3 regions of the Paraglaciecola sp. QJM3NY_14 genome follow, and region 3 is predicted to be linked to each of the others. Evidence: predicted binding sites of a transcription regulator. Region 3 holds the regulator's gene; each other region holds the start of a gene.
What was found. The regulator ArgR, encoded in region 3, controls arginine synthesis, uptake and breakdown. The targets are predictions, from matches to a motif close to ANTGAATANNTATTCANT.

Region 1 (3,286 bases), 1.5 Mb from region 3:
GTAAAACAGGCCACGCATTTATCAAAGAGCGTATGCGTGCAGACGATGCAGTATATGGCGGAGAGATGAGTGCTCATCACTATTTCCGTGATTTCGCTTACTGTGACTCAGGTATGATCCCTTGGTTATTGGTCGCTGAACTACTGTGTTTACAAAATAAACCTTTATCAGAAATGGTCGCCCAACGGATTGCTGCGTTCCCATCATCAGGTGAAATTAATTCTACGTTAGAAAATCCAGATGCATCTATCGCGAAAATTTTGCAGGCTTACGAAAGTAAAGCGACTGTAGTGGATTACACCGATGGCATTGGTTTAGAGTTTGATAAATGGCGTTTTAATCTGCGTAAGTCTAATACGGAACCCGTTGTAAGACTTAATGTGGAGTCACGAGGTGACATACCACTTATGCAAGCTAAAACAAAAGAGTTATTAGACATATTGAAATAGCATTAAAAATAATAGGCAGTGACGACGTTATTGCCTAAAGCCACATAAAAAAATAGCGCCAATTGGCGCTATTTTTTATTCAATTATCAACATTATTTGTCGATTTTGTTGTATTTACGTTGTGCTTCGCCAGTGTATAGTTGACGAGGACGGCCGATTTTCTGACCTGGCTGGCTTAACATTTCATGCCAGTGAGATACCCAACCTACCGTTCTTGCTAAAGCAAAAATACAGGTAAACATATTCGTTGGAATACCAATTGCCTTAAGAATAATGCCAGAGTAAAAATCTACGTTCGGGAACAATTTTTTCTCAGCGAAGTATGGGTCGCTAAGGGCAATACGCTCTAGCTCCATGGCAACATTCAACAACGGATCGTCAATGTTTAATTCAGCCAATACTTCGTGACAGCTTTCACGCATAACGGTTGCACGAGGGTCAAAGTTTTTGTAAACACGATGACCAAAGCCCATTAAGCGGAAAGGATCGTTCTTATCTTTCGCGCGGTCGATAAATTCAGGAATGCGATCCACTGAACCAATTTCTTGCAACATGTTCAAGCAAGCTTCGTTGGCACCACCGTGAGCAGGGCCCCATAATGATGCAACACCAGCGGCAATACATGCATAAGGATTAGCGCCAGATGAACCCGCTAAACGTACGGTAGACGTAGACGCGTTTTGCTCATGGTCTGCGTGCAATGTAAAGATTCTGTCTACTGCGCGAGCTACCACAGGGCTAATTTTGTAATCTTCAGCCGGTACAGAGAACATCATATTTAAGAAGTTTTCAGCGTATGACAAATCGTTACGTGGATAGACAAATGGTTGACCAATATTGTACTTGTAACACATGGCGACCAAAGTCGGCATTTTAGCGACTAAACGATACGCACTGCGTAGTCGTTGATCTGCGTCTGAAATGTCTAAATCATCGTGATAGAACGAAGCCATTGCGCCAACTGTACCGCACAACATCGCCATAGGGTGGGCATCACGGCGGAATCCACGGAAGAAGTTATTAACCTGATCGTGAACCAAGGTATGACGCGTGATGGTGTCTTTAAATTCGCGATACTCTTCAGTCGTTGGCGTCTTGTCATGTAACAACATGTAACATACTTCAATGTAGTCAGCGTCGCGTGCTAAATCTTCAATTGAGTAGCCGCGATGGAGCAAAATACCTTTCGCGCCGTCTATGTATGTGATTGACGACTCACATGAGCCTGTCGCCATAAAGCCCGGATCGAAAGTGAAATAACCGCTGGCTCCCAACGTACGTACATCGATTACATCATGCCCTGCAGTACCAGATAGAATCGGAAGTTCGACCTCTACATCACCTGCTTTCAAAGTGGCTTTATTGTCTGCCATGTATTGCTCTCCTCAGAAATGTTCTGTTTGCGATAAACCGCATTTTATGATGATTATCGGGAAAAATTGGCGCTATTTGTACTCAGGTTGACGCCATAAGTCAATTTAAAACCATTTTCGCTTAATAATTATTCACCCTTATTCTACCCTGAATATTCATTCTAATTATGCATATAATTTATGCTTGATTATAAACCGTTAATAACGAACAACAATTGTATTTATTGGCGTCGCTGGATATACTCGTGCCTGTCGTCTAGCTCTTGTTAACATGAATAATAAAAGCAACAACTTGTTTACAATGTGGTAACAATCTAGGCGGTAGGACACATGTATCTTTAAGCGATTGGTAAGGTGCAACACATTACCAAACAATGACTAGACAACCTACGGGTAAAACAGGCATCAAAACGTGAAAAAGCAGAGACCAGTTAATTTACAATTAAACACAATCAGTTTTCCCCCTGCAGCTATAACTTCTATCCTTCATCGCATTACCGGCGTCGCAATGTTTTTTGCGTTGTTGTTTGTGATCTGGGCTTGGGCGGAATCTGTATCTTCTCCAGACGGTTTTGCATTTGTGCAAGAGCAGATGTCGGGAGTTATCGGTAAAATAATCGCTATCGGTACCATTTCAGCGCTCACCTACCACATTCTTGGCGGTCTGCGCCATTTAGTGATGGACATGGGTTACTGGGAAGAACTTGAGTCAGGGAATATTAGTGCGAAAATCGTTATCGGTTTATGGATTGTTCTGACTGTCGTTGTAGGAGTTTTATTATGCTAACTAACCAAGCTAACTTTAAGCGTGACGGCGTTCAGGATTACGTTACTGTGCGTGCCACTGCCATCATCATGACTGCGTTTACTTTATACATGCTGTGGTTTTTCCTTAGCACCCCAACAGTGACCTATGAGATCTGGCACGAGTTGTTTTCTTCTTTAGGCATGAAAGTATTCACTTTTGCAGCGTTAGTGTCTGTGATGCTGCACATTAGAATTGGTTTTTGGCAAGTGCTAACCGATTACGTCAAATCAACAGCCCTTCGCGCTGTTGTGCAATTTTTTATTAACCTAGTGGCGTTTGTCTATGTTGCTGTAGGTTTATTTGTTTTGTGGGGTCTATAAATGAGTATTCCAGTTCACGAGTTCGATGCGGTAGTAATTGGTGCCGGTGGTGCAGGCATGCGCGCAGCATTGCAGATTTCTGAATCAGGAAAATCTTGCGCATTACTATCTAAAGTATTTCCAACACGTTCACACACAGTATCTGCCCAAGGTGGTATTACGGTAGCACTGGGTAACTCCCACGAAGATAACTGGGAATGGCACATGTACGACACCGTAAAAGGGTCAGACTATATTGGCGATCAAGATGCCATTGAATACATGTGTAAAACAGGCCCTGAAGCCATTATCGAAATGGAAAACATGGGTTTGCCTTTTTCCCGTTTCGAAAACGGT
Region 2 (3,286 bases), 480 kb from region 3:
GCGAAAGTTGTCTGGGCTTGACACTTCATTATGCGCAGCATCAACGGTGTAACCACCAAACAAAAGTGCCATATCGCCTACACCAACGGCAATACTGGCTAAGCGACCAGACTGGGGTAAACTCGACGGCACGGGTGATTTTTGTTGCCAAGCTTTGCTTGGCGTAAATGATTCACCTGCAAGCTCTAGAGCCCACACCTTGTTGTGAACATCTTCATGCGTTTTACCTGCTCCTAGCCCCATGAAAGATAACAAAAAATGACCATTTTCAGTATCGACTTTGACCACCGCATTGTTGGTAACTGGTTCAGGCATTGCTGGGTAGCGTCCCTTTATCTTGGATTCAGCGTTAGCATTTTGTACCCCAATTGCACTTGCCGATAAAATCATTACCGCTGCCCCCAGTGATTTTACGAAAAGGCTTACTGACGTTGCTGAATTAACTCGTTGTGCCATGTCCTGAATCAACTCGGCCATTAAAAGCAGACCTGCTTGATGAAGTTACGCAGTAATGTGACGGTTGGGTCAACATAATGCAACGAGATGAACTCATCTGGTTGATGGGCCTGATCAATACTGCCAGGGCCTAATACAATGGTGTCGCAGCCTAATTGATTGATAAATGGCGCTTCGGTGGCGTAATTAGCACTGACAGGATCAAAGCCCGTTAGTTTTTTGGCCAATTCAAGAATACCCTGCTCATTTCGACAACCAAAAGCTGGCGCTGTTTCGTACATCGCCTCACGAGTTATGCGCTGTGGATATTTTTGCATCAGCGGGGCAAGTGCTTCGTCAATCATGGCAATGGCTTCTTCGTCACTTAGTGAGGGAATAGCGCGCAAATCAAAATTTAATTGGCAGTGTCCGCAAATACGGTTTTCCCCATCGCCCCCGTGAACATGCCCGAGATTCATAGTCACCTCTGGCACGCTGAAGGCATCATCTCTATGATTTTCAGACAACTGTTGTTTTAGAGCGATAAGTTTCCCTATGGCTTGGTACATGATCTCAATCGCATTGACCCCTTTTGCTGGATCGCTTGAATGCCCTGCTTTACCTTGAATATTCAGGCTATGCCCCATATGCCCTTTGTGCTTAAAGATCGGCTTAAGCTCTGTGGGCTCACCGATGATCGCCATGTCTGGCTTAATCAATTGTTGCTCCACAAAAAACCGCGCTCCCGCCATGGACGTTTCTTCATCTGCAGTAGCCAAAATATACAAAGGCTTCTTTAAATCTTTTAGAGGAATGTCTTGAATCGCTTCTAAGATGAACGCAAAAAAACCTTTCATGTCACAGGTGCCTAAACCGTATAACTTGCCATCGTTTTCTTGTGCTTTAAAAGGGTCAAATTGCCATTTATTGTCGTCAAAGGGCACAGTATCCGAATGGCCGGATAGTAGTAGCCCCCCCTCACCACTGCCAATTTTAGCTAGCATGTTGTACTTATTTCGCGCATTGGGCACTTGTTGAATACTTATGTGGAAATTGTAGTCTTTAAACCAGCCTGCTAGCAGATCGATAATGGCGCGGTTTGATTGGTCTAAATCTGCACTAAAGGCGCTAATAGAGGGAGTATTGATGATATGTGCATAACGTTCTAAAAAAGACAAAGACGGCATAAGCCTCCCTTTAAATAATTATTCATTTTATTTGCATAAATATATAACACATGGCATGCTTATCGCCAACATGATTTAGCCACTTTGCAAATACATATTTGGTCTAGATTATTTAGACATAATATCTTAATTCGGTTTAATTTCGCATATGATTTCAATAACGTCACAATTCGATTCCCTGCCTAGCTTCGCCAGCATGTTGTATCGACGATAAGTCGAGGTCTGTAGCGTTTAGCTCACCCAGACCTTTAGTATTTGCTAAAGGTCTTGGGTGATTTTTTATTTTTGTCACCTTCATTTAGTAACATTAAGTCACACGACTATTAGAGATATACGTTTTATGATCAAAACTTGTATTGTCGGCGCCAGTGGATATACCGGTGCCGAATTAGCCTCTTTAATTCATCGCCACCCACGCTTTGAACTAAACGCCATATATGTATCAGCCAAAAGCCAAGATGCTGATAAAAAGCTCGGAGACGTACACGGTTATCTATTCGGGCAAATCAATTTGCCACTGATCCCGTTAACCGACGACGTTTTGCATTCGCTTGCAAACGAAATGGACGTGATTTTTCTAGCGACCCCCCATGAGGCAAGTCATGATTGGATGCCAGTATTATCATCGGGCAAAGCCAAAGTGTTTGACTTATCAGGGGCGTTTAGACTCAAAGACCAACAGGTTTTTGCGGACTACTATGGTTTTACTCATAAGCAAGCGGCCAGCTTAAAGCAAGCCGTCTACGGTCTCGCCGATTGGTTTGCAGAGGATATTAAAAGCGCTGATATTATTGCCGTACCAGGTTGCTACCCAACAGCGTCGCTGAGTGCATTAAAGCCCTTACACGAAGCGGGCTTAATCGCTGATGGTCATTTACCTATTATTAATGCTGTGTCTGGTGTGTCTGGTGCTGGTCGTAAAGCGGTCATGGGCAGTAGTTTCTGCGAAGTTAGCCTGCAAGCTTATGGTGTACTAGGTCATCGTCATCAACCTGAGATCAGCGCCTACTTAGGTCGTGAAGTCATATTCACTCCTCATCTGGGTAATTTCAAACGGGGAATTTTGGCAACCATTACCGTCAAAGTAAACGCTGATGTAGACGCAGGTGCCGTTGCAAACGCATTCAGTCATGCCTATCAGAACCACCCCATCGTGCGTATTCGCGATACTTGGCCCAAGTTGGATGATGTTGTAGGCACACCCCACTGCGATTTATTCTGGAAGCTTGATACCCAAAAAGGTTACTTGGTTGTGACCAGTGCCATCGATAACCTACTGAAAGGCGCGGCCTCTCAAGCGGTACAATGTGCCAACCTTCGCTTTGGGTTCGCATCACAACTTGGCTTAGTGCACGAGGTGTCAGCATGAACCCGTTAGTCATAAAGGTCGGTGGCGCTTTCATGCAAGCCACCGCCGAAGCGTTACAATTGCTGACGGTTATTAAGCAACTTCAGCAAAGTCGCCCAGTCGTACTCGTGCATGGCGGCGGCCCTATGGTTGAGCAGTTGTTGCAAGCTCTGCAATTTACCAGTACTAAAGTGAATGGTTTACGCGTCACGCCGCCTGAGCATATGCCTTATATTACGGGCGCTTTGGCGGGGACTGCCAATAAGCAACTTTGTGCTTTTGCCATTCGCGCTAACACCACACCAGTCGGGTTATG
Region 3 (3,286 bases):
TTCTTTCAATACTGCGACAATAGGTAATTCATCTCCTCAAAGTCGCCAAGGTGATGCATCTTTGTGGGAAATGCGTATCGGTGTTAACTACAGATTCTAATCATTAAATGATTATGATTGAAAGCCGGCTCTTGTAGCCGGCTTTTTTATTGGTGTTAAGGATGTAAAAATGTACAAATTTCTGGGGTTATTGTTTTTATTTGCTGGAGTGTCTTTAGTGTCGGAAGCGAAAACAGTGCGGATAGCGACGTTTAATGTGAGTATGGAGGCGAGTAATTACTTACCTAAAGGAGTAACACCGACCGGCCAGGAGCTGTTTGAAAACTTGAAGAGCGGTGACAATCAACAGATCAAAAATATTGCTGAGATTATTCAGCGTGGGCGCCCTGATATTATCTTACTGAACGAGTTTGATTACACCTCAGATGATGACAAGGGTGTAAAGGCATTCATCAATCACTATTTGTCCGTCTCTCAGCTAGGCACCAAGAATATTGATTACCCTTATTACTACACCGCACCTGTGAATACGGGCGTTCCTTCTGGGGTCGACCTTAACCATAATGGAACGTCCACTGACAATGGTGGCGATACCTTTGCCTTTGGTTTGTATCCAGGGCAATACGGCATGGTTTTGCTCAGCCGTTTTCCCATTAAACGCGAGAAAATAAGAACGTTTCAGCACTTCTTGTGGAAGGATATGCCTAACGGGCTGCTTAACAGCGTAAAAACTGAAGGCGGCGTAGATTGGTACACGCCCCAAGCAAAATCCATATTTAGGTTGTCGTCTAAGTCCCATTGGGATGTACCCATCAGCATCGATGGTAAGCTAGTTCATGTTCTAGCAAGCCACCCCACACCGCCGGTTTTTGATGGCCCGGAAAACCGAAATGGAAAGCGAAACCACGATGAGATCCGTTTTTGGACTGATTACATATCGGGTGGTAAGGGCGCTGATTATATTTATGATGATAAACAGCAAAGGGGCGGACTAAGAAGTGAGCATTTTGTCGTCTTGGGTGACTTGAATGCCTCTGCTGAAGAAGGCGATGGTCACAAAGACGGCATTGGCTCATTGCTTAAAAATTCAAAGGTGAATAGCCACAATATTCCTATGAGTGCAGGCGGCGCAGTGCATAGCCCCGAAAACGCTCTGGGAGCTTCTCATACCGCTTTTTGGCGTATGCGGGCTGATTATGTTCTTCCTAGTAAGAAGCTGGGTGAGGTAAGCGCCAGTGGCGTATTTTGGCCAACATCTGACGAGGCTAGCTATCGATTGATCCAAAATCGCCAGGCATCATCCGATCATCGCTTGGTGTGGGTAGATGTAGACGTTACTGAGTAATAGCGCTCAACGGCGTTTTAAACGTTAGTGATGAGCCTGTACAGTCCTAGTGTGTGTACAGGCTCTAGTGTGTTCAGGCAACATGCCGCGTCATACATTTTCGAATAACGCTTCGACACGCATGCGGATTTCTTCAATTTGGTTGATATCAGACGGAGCAATAAAAATCGTATCGTCGCCCGCAATTGTGCCTAAAACGCCATCTTTTTGACTCAAGGAATCTAACAATCTAGCAATGAGCTGCGCTGCACCTGGACTTGTGCGGATGATGATCATCACATTGTTGTGGACTATATCTAACACTAATTGACGAAGCGGGCTGCGAGCCGTAGGCATGCCTAGCTCTGGAGGTAAACAATAGACCATGTCTCCTCTGGCGTTGCGCGTGCGCACTGCACCGAACTTACTGAGCATTCGGGATACTTTGGATTGACTGATATTGTCGAAGTTTTGCGTTTTCAACGCGTCGACAATATCCCCTTGAGAGCCAAAGTTTTCGGCCTTTAAGATATCCTTAAATGCCTTGATGAGTTCTTCTTGCTTATGAGTAGCCATATATTCCTCTATTTATAGTGGCTATTTTGCCTTAGTACTTGAACTTAAGCAATTTGCCCTCACATTCAAATTCGAACATTTTCAGCTCAGCATTTATTTGTTTTTTCGCGGGTCTTGCATTAGTGTTTCGTTCGCGAATTGATTAGCATTCCACAGGAGAGAATTATGAAAGTAGCGGTATTAGGTGCAGCTGGCGGTATAGGCCAAGCATTATCATTGTTGTTAAAAACTCAATTGCCAGCTGGTACAGAGCTAGCCCTTTACGACGTAGCCCCTGTCGTACCTGGCGTTGCGGTTGATTTAAGTCATATCCCTACTGACGTAAAAGTTGAAGGTTTCGGTAAAGACGACCTAGCTAAAGCGTTAACAGGCAGTGACATTGTTCTTATTCCTGCTGGTGTTCCACGTAAGCCGGGTATGGACCGTTCTGATTTGTTCAACATCAACGCTGGTATCGTTAGAAACCTAGTTGACAGTGTTGCGGACAATTGTCCAGAAGCTTGTTTATGCATCATAACTAACCCAGTTAACACCACAGTGGCAATTGCTGCAGAAGCGTTGAAAGCTAAGGGTGTTTACAACAAAAACAAATTGTTCGGTGTAACGACTCTTGACGTTATTCGTGCAGAAACGTTTGTGGGCAATTTACGTGACTTGAACCCTGCTAACGTGCATGTTCCTGTTATCGGTGGTCATTCTGGTACCACTATTCTTCCTCTGCTTTCTCAGGTGGAAGGTGTTGAATTTACTGATGAAGAAGTCGCTAGTTTGACGACTCGTATCCAAAATGCAGGTACAGAAGTGGTTGAAGCTAAGGCAGGCGGCGGATCAGCTACCTTATCAATGGGCCAAGCCGCTGCTCGTTTCTGTTTGTCGCTTGTATCTGCAATGCGCGGTGAAAATGTGGTTGAATACACCTATGTTGAAACCAACAGTGATGACGCACAATTCTTCTCACACCCAGTTCGTTTGGGCAAGAATGGCGTAGAAGAAATTCTACCTTACGGTGAGCTAAGTGACTTCGAGCAAAAAGCAAAAGAGTCTATGCTTGAAGGTTTACGTGGCGACATTAAACTAGGTGTTGAATTCGTTAATAACTAATTCATTTTCCTAGAATCAAAAAAAACCAGCAGATGCTGGTTTTTTTATATCTGCTATTCAGCAAATCAATACTGCACAGCGTCCTTTGAAGTTAAGCCGCCATAGGATCTTGTCCTAAGGGCTTCGTTGGGCGTGTGGCGATGTTAGGATCTTTAACTTGACCTGCAGTGCCTGCAACTAATGGGGTGTTTTTTGAGGCAATGCGTACTGACGCTAATTTGGCATCAATGCACTGGCGTATATCATGCGCGGTATACCCTGAGCGCACTTTAATGCGCACATGGG

Region 1: gltA (citrate synthase) is a predicted target of ArgR. The motif match lies at 1,942-1,959, and genes of this name have one in related genera.
Region 2: argE (acetylornithine deacetylase) is a predicted target of ArgR. The motif match lies at 1,632-1,649, and genes of this name have one in related genera.

What each region holds. Positions count from the first base shown of each region.
Region 1 is NZ_CM149664.1:2,109,640-2,112,925, forward strand. It holds gene AC0VYA_RS08945 (phosphohexomutase domain-containing protein) at 1-449, shown strand, start outside; gene gltA (citrate synthase) at 542-1,822, opposite strand; gene sdhC (succinate dehydrogenase, cytochrome b556 subunit) at 2,235-2,609, shown strand; gene sdhD (succinate dehydrogenase, hydrophobic membrane anchor protein) at 2,603-2,950, shown strand; gene sdhA (succinate dehydrogenase flavoprotein subunit) at 2,951-3,286, shown strand, end outside.
Region 2 is NZ_CM149664.1:1,108,512-1,111,797, reverse strand. It holds gene AC0VYA_RS04685 (Kelch repeat-containing protein) at 1-390, opposite strand, end outside; gene argE (acetylornithine deacetylase) at 477-1,622, opposite strand; gene argC (N-acetyl-gamma-glutamyl-phosphate reductase) at 1,963-2,991, shown strand; gene argB (acetylglutamate kinase) at 2,988-3,286, shown strand, end outside.
Region 3 is NZ_CM149664.1:626,007-629,292, forward strand. It holds gene AC0VYA_RS02695 (TonB-dependent receptor) at 1-100, shown strand, start outside; gene AC0VYA_RS02700 (endonuclease/exonuclease/phosphatase family protein) at 170-1,345, shown strand; gene argR (transcriptional regulator ArgR) at 1,436-1,900, opposite strand; gene mdh (malate dehydrogenase) at 2,066-3,001, shown strand; gene AC0VYA_RS02715 (DUF2726 domain-containing protein) at 3,093-3,286, opposite strand, start outside.